Regions from separate parts of the Sinorhizobium prairiense genome, predicted to be linked through region 2. Evidence: riboswitches for the same ligand, from Rfam matches in the RefSeq annotation. Region 2 holds a riboswitch; each other region holds the start of a gene.
What was found. Region 2 has a riboswitch for cobalamin ahead of bluB (5,6-dimethylbenzimidazole synthase). Riboswitches for the same ligand answer to the same signal wherever they lie in the genome.
Positions count from the first base shown of each region.

Region 1: linked by a shared signal. The riboswitch ahead of N0Q91_RS13570 (aromatic ring-hydroxylating oxygenase subunit alpha) and the one ahead of bluB (5,6-dimethylbenzimidazole synthase) in region 2 are both predicted to bind cobalamin.
Region 3: linked by a shared signal. The riboswitch ahead of N0Q91_RS26090 (ABC transporter substrate-binding protein) and the one ahead of bluB (5,6-dimethylbenzimidazole synthase) in region 2 are both predicted to bind cobalamin.
Region 4: linked by a shared signal. The riboswitch ahead of N0Q91_RS28445 (energy-coupling factor ABC transporter permease) and the one ahead of bluB (5,6-dimethylbenzimidazole synthase) in region 2 are both predicted to bind cobalamin.

Region 1 covers NZ_CP104131.1:2,257,770-2,261,045, forward strand. The annotation lists gene N0Q91_RS13565 (FAD-binding oxidoreductase) at 1-210, opposite strand, end outside; gene N0Q91_RS13570 (aromatic ring-hydroxylating oxygenase subunit alpha) at 207-1,451, opposite strand; cobalamin riboswitch at 1,565-1,767, opposite strand; gene N0Q91_RS13575 (DUF6656 family protein) at 2,088-2,684, shown strand; gene N0Q91_RS13580 (L-threonylcarbamoyladenylate synthase) at 2,750-3,276, shown strand, end outside.
Region 2 covers NZ_CP104131.1:1,190,010-1,193,285, forward strand. The annotation lists gene N0Q91_RS08320 (phytanoyl-CoA dioxygenase family protein) at 1-210, shown strand, start outside; gene N0Q91_RS08325 (SDR family oxidoreductase) at 274-1,095, shown strand; cobalamin riboswitch at 1,136-1,345, shown strand; gene bluB (5,6-dimethylbenzimidazole synthase) at 1,391-2,074, shown strand; gene N0Q91_RS08335 (DUF2865 domain-containing protein) at 2,870-3,276, opposite strand, start outside.
Region 3 covers NZ_CP104133.1:598,612-601,887, forward strand. The annotation lists gene N0Q91_RS26080 (TRAP transporter permease) at 1-1,040, shown strand, start outside; gene N0Q91_RS26085 (DUF1850 domain-containing protein) at 1,037-1,411, shown strand; cobalamin riboswitch at 1,566-1,794, shown strand; gene N0Q91_RS26090 (ABC transporter substrate-binding protein) at 1,964-3,031, shown strand; gene N0Q91_RS26095 (FecCD family ABC transporter permease) at 3,028-3,276, shown strand, end outside.
Region 4 covers NZ_CP104133.1:1,097,337-1,100,612, forward strand. The annotation lists gene N0Q91_RS28430 (hypothetical protein) at 1-41, opposite strand, end outside; gene N0Q91_RS28435 (hypothetical protein) at 169-360, opposite strand; gene N0Q91_RS28440 (hypothetical protein) at 884-1,105, opposite strand; cobalamin riboswitch at 1,624-1,839, shown strand; gene N0Q91_RS28445 (energy-coupling factor ABC transporter permease) at 1,888-2,568, shown strand; gene N0Q91_RS28450 (EsV-1-7 cysteine-rich motif-containing protein) at 2,903-3,088, opposite strand.

The sequences.
Region 1 (3,276 bases), 1.1 Mb from region 2:
CATCACCGGCTCGGCTGAGACGGGCAGTTCGAGCGTCACGAACTGCCCGGGCAGGTAGCGGAACCAGGCCGGCTTGTCGGAGCGGAAGGTGAAAGTCATCACGTCGGCGGCCTCGGCTACGGCCGACGTGCACTCCAGCATGTGCTGACGGTCTCTCCAGGGATCGAGCTCGTCGAAATGGTGAAAGGAGCGAGGCATTTCCATGGTCATGCCACCCGCGAGAGCTGCGTGGCCCCGCCCTGAAGGCGGTCCAGCATGAAGTTCGAATACCACTCGACGAACTGCATGACGCCGCCCTCGTGTTCGGCCGAATATGGACCCGGCTCATAGGCCGGCGAGCGGATCCCGAACGCGTTTTCCTCGACGATCTGCCGGTCCTGGTCGTTGGTCTCCGTCCAGACGTGCGTCAGCTCGTCTATCGTATAGTCGACGCCCTCCACCGCATCCTTGTTGACCAGCCATTTGGTCGTAACCTGCGTCAGTTCCGGCCCGAGCGGCAGAACGCGGAAGGTGATCGCATGATCGCCCAGAATGTGGTTCCAGGTCGTCGGATAATGGAAGAGGAGCAGCGTGCCGATGCCATCGGCGTCAAGCCCGGCGGAGAGCTGCCTGCGTACGGCCTTCTGTCCGGACATCGTATAGCTCTCGGCGCCGTTGATCAGCGGCATTCTCGTCATGCGGAACTGGCCGGTAGGCGCGATCCTGAAAGCGCTCGGAAGGCCCGCCGCCTCGCATTTCTGCCAATGGGCGCCGATTTCCGGGTCGTTCATCGCCCCCTGGACACCGGTGACGGTCGGCGCTTCGGGATAGGTACGGCAGAGTTCCGGATGATTGGCGGCGCAGTGGTAGCACTCGCGATTGTTCTCCCAGACCAGCTTCCAATTGCCCTTCTCGACGATTGTGCTCTCGAAGGCGACCTTCGTTTCCCCGAGGCGGTGCGGCGCGAGATAGGCCGCGACCGTCTCGCGGAACGGCCGGAAGTCCATCGGTTGTTCGGCAAGGCTGATGAAGATGTAACCGCCGACGGTTTCGCAGTGGATCGGCTTAAGACTGTGTTCGGCCGGGTCGAAGCCCTCGGGCATCTGCCGCGCGAAGAGCAGGCGGCCGTCGAGCTCGTAGGTCCACTGGTGGTAGGGACAGACGAGTTTGGCGGATGAGCCTTTGTGCTGCGTGCATACGCGCGAGCCGCGATGGCGGCACGAATTGTGCAGTGCCCGCACCGCGCCCTGTCTGTCTCGAACGATAACGACCGGGTAATCGCCGACCTGCACCGTGAAATAGTTCCCCGGCCGCGGGACTTCACAATCATGGCCGATGAACAGCCAATCCTTGTACCAGATCTGCTCCAGGTCCTGGCGATAATAATCAGGATCGACGTAGAAGGCGCGGTCGAGGCTGTAGCCTTCGCGACGGGTCTTCAGCTTGCGCAGCATTTCGGTCTGAATTTCCATGCCCTTATCCTCGTTTTCCGCCGTTTCGGAGAGGCAGGACTGGAACCCGCGCCGGCCGCATGGACCCGCAACGCAATTGGCTCCGATCCGGCTGCCCGCCGCAACCAGCTACGGTCTGTTTCTGCTTCAAGGCTGGTTTCCGGGCTCTGGAGCTGTCCGCAAGGGACCTGCCCGGCGCCTTCCCGGACGCTGTGTCCAGTGGCCTTCTGCCGTGGCTGTTCGCTCCACCACCGTTGCGGGGGCAGCGCCGGGATTTGACCGGCTTCCCAATTCTCCGCCTTCCCTTCGAGGCAGCACCTTGAGTGTCCTCATCTAAGCCTCAGGGCCGGTCCGGCAACTGCCAATAGACGACATCCGCTTCCAGAAAGACGACAGCCATTCGCGGCGCAATCGGCACGATTGGCAGACGGATATTATCCATAACAAACAAGGAAGTAGGTGAATCTCCGCGCAGCCGGCGGATTTTTCGGCAGCGCCGTTCATGGCGCGAAGGCGACTGGCCATTTTACGACACGGCCCACCGACACAAGGTCTGATCGATGCCCGCACGGCCGCAAACGAACCAATTCGTTAACTGTGATGATTTACGTTCGCTACCATCAACCCGCTTTCGGACAGGATGGCGCGACGACGCCCATGGCAAAACTCCGATATTACGACGCTGCCGACAAGGCGCCGGCCGCACCGGCGAAAGCCAAGGCTCACACCGAGTTCCTGCGGACCGGCCGGATCGATAGACGCCGGTGGATGGCGAACGAGCGTCAGTATCTCAGTTATGCCGAGGTTGCGCAGCAGACGGCGCGGAAGCTGACGACGGCGGGCGAGACGACCCACAGCCGAATCAACGGGTTTCATGCCTCGATCCAGTTCCCGAAGATGGTCTTCCATCGCACGCTCGCCAACAGTCCGCATCTCGGCTACTGCCACGTGACCGCCGCGAAAACCTGCCTCGCCAAGGGACATGAGATCACCTGGTCCTTTTATCTCGCGAACTTCTTCTGCGACCTCGGGAACGAGACCCATTTCTTCGACCGGATCCAGCCGGGCTATTCGCGCATGTATTTCGCCGTCGCGATCGAGCCCGATGCCGGCGAAGAGCGGATCGTCGTCAACCGCAACGTGCGCGGCAACGGCCTGATTTTCCGGACGCAGGATCCGAAGGTGGCGCTGAAGAACGTGCTGATGCTCGGCGCACGCGACGAAGCCTTGCGGCGGATCATTCGCAGCCTTTGACCAAGAAAATCGTTCTGTTTTTGCAATCGCTCCGTTAAGGAAGCGACGGAAAGGATCAGAACGCCATGGCCGAAATCATCGACACGCGGATCGAACCGGAGCGGGCAATCGAGACGGCTTGCGCAGTTCTTTCGGACAGGGAACCCGTGGCGATCCCCACGGAGACCGTATACGGCCTTGCCGCCGATGCCACGACCCCCGATGCGATCAGCCGCATTTACGAGATGAAGGGGCGGCCGCGGTTCAATCCGCTGATCTGTCACGTCTCCGATCTGGCGATGGCGGAGGCGCATGTGACCTTCGATCCGGTTTCGAGACGTCTGGCCGAGGCTTTTTGGCCTGGCCCCCTCACGCTGATCCTGCCGCAGCGGCGGGAAAGCACCGTGCACACGCTCGCATCCGCCGGTCTCGATACGCTCGGAATTCGGATGCCCGACGGCTTCTCGCGTCGGGTGATCGCCCGGTTCGGGCGACCTTTGGCGGCGCCGAGCGCCAACACCTCGGGCAAGATCAGTCCCACCAGTGCGGCCCATGTGCAGGCGGATCTCGGCTCCAGGCTGAAGCTCATCCTCGACGCAGGCCCGGCCGCGAT
Region 2 (3,276 bases):
GGCAAGCTCACGCAGGACGAAATTGCCCATGCGGTTGCCGCGTGCGCCGAAGGCTATTCATTCCCGACCAATCTCGATCGTGATCCGCCGGTTGGCGGTCTGGCGCCCAGGACGCAGGCGCAGCTGATGCACGAAGCGCTTGCCGGTGAATGGAGTGCCGAGGCGTTTGCCGAGGCGCTGGCCGATCAGGCGGCGAGAAAGCTAAGCTAAACCACCTGGCTCAATGCACGGTCACGAAGCCATATTCACCAACATATCAAAGGGAGGAACAGGATGAGCACGGACCACGCCCGTTTGGACGGGAAGATCGCCATCGTGACCGGTGGCACGCAGGGGCTCGGTGCCGCGATTGCCGCACTCTTTGCCGAGCGTGGCGCCGCCGGCGTCGTCATTTGCGGGCGCAACGCGGCGAAGGGCGAGGCGAAAGCTGCCGAGATCGCCGCGGCGACCGGTTCGAAGGTCGTCTACGTACCGGCGGATCTCGAGCGGGTGGAGGATGCCCGTGCGGTCGTGGCGGCTTGCGACCGCGCCTTCGGCGGTGTCGATGCGCTGGTCAACGCCGCAGCGATCACCGACCGGGGCACGATCCTAGACACTAGCCCGGAACTCTTCGACCGGATGTTCGCGGTCAATGTGCGGGCGCCATTCTTCCTGATGCAAGAGGTGATAAAGGTTATGCGGCGGGAGAAGACGGAGGGCACGATCGTCAATATCGGCTCCATGTCGGCGAAGGCGGGCCAGCCCTTCATCACAGCCTATTGTGCGTCGAAGGGGGCGCTGGAGACGCTGACCAGGAACACCGCCTATGCCGTCCTGCGCAACCGGATACGGGTCAACGGCCTCAACATCGGCTGGATGGCCTCGGAAGGCGAAGACCGCATCCAGCGCGAATATCACGATGCGCCAGCGAACTGGCTGGAAAAGGCGGCGGCGAGCCAGCCCTTCGGCAGGCTCGTAGATCCGGCCGAGGTCGCGCGCGCCTGCGCCTATCTCTCATCGGCAGAATCCGGCCTCATGACGGGTTCCGTCATCTGTTTCGATCAGTCGATCTGGGGGGCCTATGACGCCTCGCCTCATCCGGAGGCACCGCTCTGAAGCTCTCCTCTTGCTCGCCTTGCGTTTCGAGGGGAGCTGTGGCCATATGCCGCCGTCAGGTGCCCGCGAAATGCGGGAGAATCGGGAAGCCGGTGCAGTTCCGGCACGTGCCCAACGCTGTGACGGGGACGTTCTCGCCAGGTTGGTCTGAATCTTTCAGACCTTTGCCACTGAATCTTCACGTGATTCGGGAAGGCGGCGCGAACGGATGATCCGAAGTCAGAAGACCGGCCTGGCGAGATAGACCGGCCCCGCGCGGACGGCGGGAGGTTTCCGCATTGTTGGGGATCGAACGATGCTGCCTGAACAGAACGGCTGCCTTGCGGCGGCCGGAGCTTTTTCGCCGGACGAGCGCGCCGCCGTCTATCGTGCCATAGAGACCCGCCGCGACGTGCGCGACGAATTCCTGCCCGAACCACTGCCTGAGGATCTGGTCGCGCGACTGCTCGCTGCGGCGCACCAGGCGCCGTCCGTCGGCTTCATGCAACCTTGGAACTTCGTGCTCGTTCGTCGGGACGAGACGCGGGAGAAAGTCTGGCAGGCATTCCGGTGCGCCAATGACGAGGCCGCAGAAATGTTTTCCGGCGAAAGGCAGGCGAAGTATCGCTCGCTGAAGCTCGAAGGCATTCGCAAGGCGCCGCTCAGCATTTGCGTGACCTGCGACCGGACGCGCGGCGGAGCGGTCGTCCTGGGCCGCACCCATAATCCGCAGATGGATCTGTACTCGACCGTTTGCGCCGTCCAGAATCTCTGGCTTGCCGCGCGCGCCGAAGGGGTGGGCGTCGGCTGGGTCAGCATTTTCCATGAGAGGGAGATCAAGGCGATTCTCGGGATTCCGGAGCATATCGAAATCGTCGCCTGGCTTTGCCTGGGTTTCGTCGACAAGCTGTATCAAGAGCCGGAACTCGCCGCGAAGGGCTGGCGGCAGCGCTTGCCGCTCGAAGATCTCGTTTTCGAGGAAGGCTGGGGTGTCCGTTAGATCACGATGTTAGGGTCGATCTCAGGCCTGTTGATATTCTGGATACCCGACGCGGCTTGTTCGATACCCTCATTCCTGTGCTTGTCACAGGAATCCAGCCAGACCAAGTCCCTGGGCTGAAAGAACTCTTCCCGCGCCGCAGACGCGGCGCTGCTGGACCCTGTGACAAGCACAGGGATGAGGGTCGAGAGGGTGCGACCCCTCGGCGCGTTTCATAAACCGTGAAGATAGCGAGGCGGCGCGGAAGCTCCCGCCCGTATACAGCGTCCCGCTTCGCTTCGATGTAGTAGCCGCACATCCCCGGTCCCTCATTCCTGTGCTCGTCACAGGAATCCAGCCAGACCAAGTCCTTGGGCTGCAAGAACGCTTCCCGCGCCGCAGACGCGGCGCTGCTGGATCCCTGTGACAAGCACAGAGATGAGGGTCGAGAGGGTGCGACCCCTCGGCGCGTTTCATAAACCGTGAAGATAGCGAGCGCGGAAGCTCCCGCCCGTATACAGTGTCCCGCTTCGCTTCGATGTAGTAGCCGCACATCCCCGGTCCCTCATTCCTGTGCTTGTCACAGGAATCCAGCCAGACCAAGTCCTTGGGCTGAAAGAACGCTTCCCGCGCCGCAGACGCGGCGCTCACCTCATCCCTGTGACGAGCACAAGGGATGAGGTGAGGAGAGATTGCAGTCCTCCGAAAAGTTTCCCACAGCGCCGCGCGTCTTATCAGACGCGCAAAGATCGCTGCTTAACGGGCTCTAGATCAAGAATATGCGTGATTCCAGCAGAATGCTCGCAACGGCGCCTGTCAATTGTCCTGCAGCGGCTGGTATCGCGGCCCAAGCGGATGCTTGAGGTCGATCGCGCTCTCTTCCTGCGGAAGGAAAGTCGGACCGACGATGCGGACCTTGTTTTTGGTCGGGTCGTAGGGCCGCTCTTCTATCGGCTTGGGCGGCGCCTTTCTCTCGCTGCCGATGGTAATGACCGATGGGCTGACGGCGGTGAGCTTTCCGGCAGAGCCTGTCTTTTGCCTGTTGGCATCCGTTGCGGAATCCGGAATTCCGCAGCCACAGATGCCCGGTGAGCCGACACCGCGCGCCCGGTAGGCAAAGGCCGTTGGGAGGTCGGTGTAGGGTCGGCCGGTCGTTGCCGAAACCATCCGGTCCGCTTCTTCCGTTGCGAGCACATGGTAGTAGAGCTCCGTCTCCGCACCCG
Region 3 (3,276 bases), on a different replicon from region 2:
AATGGCATCTGATCCTGCCGCTCGCCGCGCTCGTCTGGCTGCTGTTCTCCGGCTATACGCCGCTTTTTGCCGGTACGGTCGGCCTGGCCTTCACCGGCCTTCTGATCCTGGGCAGTTCGCTCGCGCTCGGCCTTCCCGCCGGTGTCATACGCATCATCTTCTGGGTCGGCCTCGGCCTCGTGGCGGCCGCCTTCTTCCAGTTCGGCATCGGCGTGATCGTCGCAGCGCTGGCGCTGCTGATTGCCGGCAACGCCTTCCTGAAGGGCGGCCGGGAGACCCTGGTGATATGTCGCGACGCCCTTGCCGAAGGGGCCAAGACGGCCCTTCCGGTGGCGATCGCCTGCGCGCTCGTCGGCGTGATCATCGGTACGATGACGCTGACCGGAGCGGCCAATACCTTCGGCCAGTTCATCGTCTCGGTCGGAGGCAAAAGCCTGTTTCTGTCGCTGCTTCTGACCATGGTCACCTGCCTCGTACTCGGCATGGGCATACCGACGATCCCGAACTACATCATCACCTCGTCGATCGCCGGGCCCGCGCTTCTGGAACTCGGGGTACCGCTTATCGTCAGCCACATGTTCGTCTTCTATTTCGGGATTCTTGCCGATCTGACGCCGCCGGTGGCGCTTGCCTGCTTCGCGGCAGCACCGATCGCGCGGGAAAGCGGGCTGAAGATCTCGATCCAGGCGATCAAGGTGGCGGCGGCCGGTTTCGTCATCCCGTTCATGGCCGTTTATTCGCCGGCGCTGATGCTGCAGGATGGCGGCGCGATGGCCGCATCGGTGGGCTATCCGGCTGCCGTCGCCTATATCGTCGTCAAGACCGGTCTGGCGATCGCGCTCTGGGGTGCCGCCGTGGTAGGCTTCGCCGCAGTCCGGCTCGGGGTTTTCGAGCGGGTGCTCGCGGCCGCGGCCGCCTTCACGTTGCTGGCGGCGCTGCCGATCACCGATGAAGTCGGCTTTGCACTCTCCGCGCTCTTCGCCTTCGTGATCTGGCGGCGCGCCCGCCAGGCTGGCCGGCAGACGGCGAAACCGGCATGAGCGCGCTTGCCTGCATCATCGGCGGCAAGGCTGTCGCCGTTGCTGCGGGTGTCTTCACCCTCGGCTGGACCCATTCGGTCGAGAAGACCGAATGGCAGGAGCGTTGGGCCGTCACGGTCGATGGTCTCGTTCTCGAGGAGGCGCGCGTGCAGGGTTCGGGTGCGGGAATGGAGCCGGGAGACAATGCCCGTCGCCAGGGCCGCTGGTGGGTCTGGACGCCCGACCTGCCGCCCCTTCCCGAGCTGGTCCTGGCCGCCTCCGGAGCGACCGTCTCCGGCTGGACGCTTTGCGACGCCGGCGGCTGCCGCGAACTGGCGGCGCAAAGCCGGGAACCAATCGTCCTGCGGCCATGCGATGGCCCAAAGCCCTAATGGCCGATGCCGATCCGGCGGCACCGGTTGAAGGAACAGTACGTGGCGCTTGTGAAATGTTATTACATAACTTTCTGTTGACGAGTGTAATAACATAACATATTGAACCTCTACGCATCGGCGTCGCGTTTCACCTTGACCGGCGGCTGCATTCTAAATTAACTGAGCCTGACGGTTCCCCTACCCGTGAGGTGGAGGGGATTAATAGGGAACACGGTGCGGACGACCCAAGAGGGACCAAAACCGTGGCTGCCCCCGCAACTGTAAGCGGATCGTCGTTCATCGTGGCGCCCAGGCGCCAGCCACTGCGCGCGTTGCGCGGGAAGGCAGATGAGCGATTTCTGTCCGCGAGCCAGGAGACCTGCCGTCAAATCAGATCCAACGTCACGGGCGGGGATGCCCGGAACAGGAGCAAGCCATGACCATCTTTCGCGCCTTGCGGCGCACGCTTTCATCAGTTTCCCCGAGGTCGAGCCGTCACTCGTCCGATCGAACCCGATCGGCAGGCTGACGATCACGGCCGTATAGCGGCCTCACATTCGGGGACTATTCATGAACAGCTTTTGGAAACGACCGCTCATTGCGGGTCTCATCACCTTTTCCACAGGCGTAGCGGCTCTTGACCGTCCCGCCTTCGCTGCCGAGACGACCTATCCGCTGACACTCGAAAACTGCGGTCGGCAGATCACCTTCGACAAGACGCCGACGCGCACCGTCTCGATCGGCCAGAGCAGCACCGAAATCCTCTATCTGCTCGGCCTTGCGGACAAGGTCGCCGGCACCGCCCTCTGGGTCGGCCCCGTCCTTGAAGGTTACGAGGAGGTCAACGCCAAGGTCGAGCGCCTGGCAGACAACGATCCGAGCTTCGAAAGCGTGCTTGCCAAGAAACCGGACATGGTGGCGGTGCAATTTCAATGGCAGGTCGGCCCGGAAGGCGTGGTCGCGCGGCCGGAGCAGTTCGAGGAGCTCGGCATTCCGGTCTACACATCGCCTTCGGATTGCACCGGCAAGGAGAATTCGGCGGCGAGCGACGGCGTGCGCCGGCAGGTCTTCACCATGGATCTCGTCTATCGGGAAATTCGCGAGCTGGCGCAGATTTACGATGTTCAGGACAAGGGCGAGAAGGTCGTGGCCGAGCTGAAAAGCCGAGAAGAGGCGGCGCGCGCCAAGGTCGCCTCGGCCGGGGGCAAACTCTCGGCGGTCTTCTGGTTCTCCAGCGCTGCCGATGCCGACCCCTATGTCGCCGGCAGGAACGGCGCACCCGGCTACATAATGGCGGCGCTCGGAATCGAAAACATCATCGACACTGAAGACGAATGGCCGACGGTCGGCTGGGAAACCATCGCCAAGGCCGAGCCGACCATGATCGTTGCCGGCTCCATGGAGCGTCGACGCTACCCGCTGGACAGCCTCGACGCCAAACTCGAATTCCTGAAGACCGATCCCGTGGCGAGCCTCATGCCGGCAGTCGCCAAAGGCTATGTGTTCGACATGGATGCGCAGGCGATGAACCCGACGATCCGCACGATCGAAGGAATCGAAGCGCTGGCGGATGCCATCGCCGAGGCCGGACTTGCGCCCAAGGCTGGGCCGGCTTCCAAGGGTGGGTTGGGCAAGTGAGCCGCGTGCTGACCCTGGCCGGGCGAACGGGGACGGGACGCGTCGGCGCGGCTATCGCCGCGCTCGTGATCCTGTTCGCGGCACTCTGGATGGGCGCTGCGATCGGCGAAACGGCGATCCCGTTCAAGACCGTTGCGCAGACGGTCGCGAATCGGCTGTGGAACGCCGGCTATCCGCTGGCCCCGATCGACGAGGGCATCATCTGGAGCTACCGACTGAGCCGGGCGGTCGTGGCCGCTTCCTGC
Region 4 (3,276 bases), on a different replicon from region 2:
GGCGGCGTCAGCACGTTCATCCGTGCCTGCGATGAGCGCATGCGCTTCCTCCGGTCGCTCAGCAATCCAAACACCGGCTTCCCGGTCAACGGCCGTGGCGGGACCATTCGTGTCACCGGCAAGGATACGAAACGGCTGTGGAAGGATCAGCCCGGCGTGATCGGCAACTCAGTACCGCCACCTCGGCGCGCGTTTGGCATTGTGAAGCAACTCCGAAGCCTCCGCGAAATCGCCAAAAAGGCTGGTCAAGCGCTTCTCCTCCTCTTGAGGCAAGCGTTGCCGCCGGCAAAAAGCGTGTATGTTCCATACCTTAGTAGTAGTTTGATTAGAAATCTTATCGGCTTCAACGCGCTCTACCATCTAGCTCCTCCCAAAGCCAAGGAGGTTAGCCTATGCTACTTAAGTCTAATAAAGCAAGAAATAACTAAGTAATACTTATTGCCGTATCGTGCTGGCTGCGATTAGTAGCTGACGGGAGAAAGATCCGCAGTGAAGTTGATGCCAGGTGCTTGCGGCGACTTCCCTTTGGCCAAGATGCTGACTTCGGAAACGCCGCCGTCGGGATTTTATGGTGACCTTATCGGCGCCGAAAACCGACGTGATGCCGTTGTGCGTCGTATGGCGGCTTGTGGTTACAGCGGCCGTCAGCCGGTCGCCTTCGGTCGAGTATGATCGGACATAATTTAATAATTCGGCGTCACCACCCCAGATCTTACCGTCGATAACGTGACGCTGGATGTATCCGCCAATCTTACTTCGTCACTTCGGGCCCGACGCAGCACCCCTATGACAGGTTGCCTATAGGAACCGCTGAGCTCATGTTCGGGGATGAGGGCTACCATGCAAGTGCTTGTTGCCGCGTTGCTGTCTTGCGCTCGATTTTTTAGATGATGCCGGGGAATTCGCCATCATGCTGATCGTCGGGCTCGGCCAACGCCGGTATGGGCTTGATAGGCCTTGCTGCTAGAGCTTTGAGGTCCTCGGCTAGGCCTGCGAGCTGCGCTGCAAAGTCCATCAAATTTGAAGCCGCGCAGTGCGCCGCGATATCCGAGAGGCCAGAAGCCGGCTCGTTTCGGCCGGCGCATTTCGGTTCGCTATCGTCCATGTCTCAGTCCCATTTCCATCAATGTGGATCAATGGCGAGGCCCGTCAAGGGCTGCGGCCGGTGACGAGCCTCCCGGCCGCCTGCGAGGGGCTGGAGCGACCAATGTCAGTTTAGGCCGGACGAGCGCCGGCCGCCATTAACCAGTGCGGCTTAGCCCGCTTGAATCTGCACCGATCTCGCCAGACGCGCTCTTCGCCTGGCGCTCGGTCGTGTGGACCTATTCTACGGCCGAACTGGTGAAGGTTCTAGCCGGCGAGCGACCGCAGCCGAGCGTCGAAGAGCTGCCGGCAATCGAGTGGCCGTGATTTGAAATGTTCAGACGATGCCGGAGAATTTCTGATGCTCGCGCACTTAGGCTTTTGCCGCCGCTTCTAGGCTCTTGCACTTCTTTTCGGACTTGAGCAGAGCGTGATCATCTTTCGGCGCAAGGTGGAGAACGGATAGTCCAGTGGACAAATGTGGGACCTTTGACAGCAATGGCTTTCGAACATTCTTCATTGTGTTTTGGCCGGCGCGAGCATAACAGTTCAGATGATGGTTCCGCCCGACTGGAGGGAAGGCGGATGAAAAGGGAATACGGTGAGGACGACCCCTCAGGGGCCAAAACCGTGGCTGCCCCCGCAACTGTGAGCGGCGAGCAAAGTCCAGAGATGCCATTGGCCGTGGATCGGCTGATAAGGCGGACCAAGCTACGACCCGCAAGCCAGGAGACCTGCCATCAGATTTGGGCGATACGCCTCAACAACTGCCATGCCGCACGGTGGGTGCGGAAAGGAGAGCACATGCATATCGAACCAGGCGTCGTGGACGGCGCCAAAATTTTGTTGAGTTATGCCACTGCCGCAGGGGCTTTCGGGCTCACCGCCAAGTTGGCGACTGACAGTATTCGCAACGACGGTGGTGCGGGCACGCTCGCGTTGCGCAGTGTCGTCACAACGGCTTTGGTCTTCTGCTTTTTCGAAGTTCTGCCGCACCATCCTGTAGGCGTCTCGGAAGTCCACCTTATCCTCGGATCAACCCTACTTCTACTGTTTGGTGCAGGCGCCGCCGCGATCGGCCTTGCAGCCGGGCTGCTTCTTCAAGGGCTTTTCTTTGCACCCTTTGATTTGCCGCAATATGGCATGAACGTAACAACATTGCTGGTGCCCCTTTGGGCGGTCAGTCTGTTCGCCGAGCGGATCATTCCGGCCCGGACCGCGTATGTGGACCTGAAATACGGGCAAGCTTTGGCGCTTTCCACGGCCTATCAGAGTGGTATTGTTGCTTGGGTAGCCTTCTGGGCCCTGTATGGCCACGGATTCAGCGTCGAAAACCTCGCCGCCGTCAGCTCCTTCGGTGTTGCCTATATGGGCGTTATCCTGCTGGAGCCTCTGATCGATCTGGGTGTTCTCGCCGGTGCAAAGGCGCTCGACCGCTACAGTCGCGGTCCTATGTTCAATATTAGATTGCATCAGGCGGTCTGAACAAGATCAACGCCATAGGCATCTTTAGGCGCAAGCGGGCTGGACCGCTTGCGCCGTACGTCACGAACTGCGGAGGACTTGGCCGGTAACCACGGTCCGATACGCCTGCTCGCAAAATCGGTCATGCAATTGGGCGCTGTGAACAGCTGAGCTTCGGCCGCAATTCTTCAAGGGTGCTCTGGCTGCTGAACCTGGCCGCCCGCCATTTCCCTTCGGTTCACCCAAATGCGAAAATCACTCGCTGCGCAGCGTGCGCCGAGGATCTGTTCTTCGCTCCGCGAGCCGCAGATACCCTATACCGTCCGGATAGGCCCCGCGGGTGTCGGGTTCCAAGTCAACGCCGGGGCTGTGCCTCATGGCGCGACTTCCATTCCGGCTGATGCTCAGAGCAGAACCAGTGCGGCTCCGCCCGATCGACGGCGAAGCCAAAGCTGCCCCATCTGGCGCAGCCCGGATGCTCGCAGTCGTGGACGTACGGCCCGAGATCGTAGTGAGGCTTCGCGCCCAGTTCGTCACTCAAAGGACGACCTCCTGTGGTCGCCTCCCCAATTTTGGGGAGTTCGAGCATCGGTTGATTGTTCTTCGTTTGTTCTTACATTATCTCATCGCCATGGTCGAGACAATTGGCGATGCATTCAGCCTCGGTTGGCAAGTCAAAGCGCGATGTGCATTCGGTAACCGCGAAGGCATGAAATCCGTTCGCCAGTG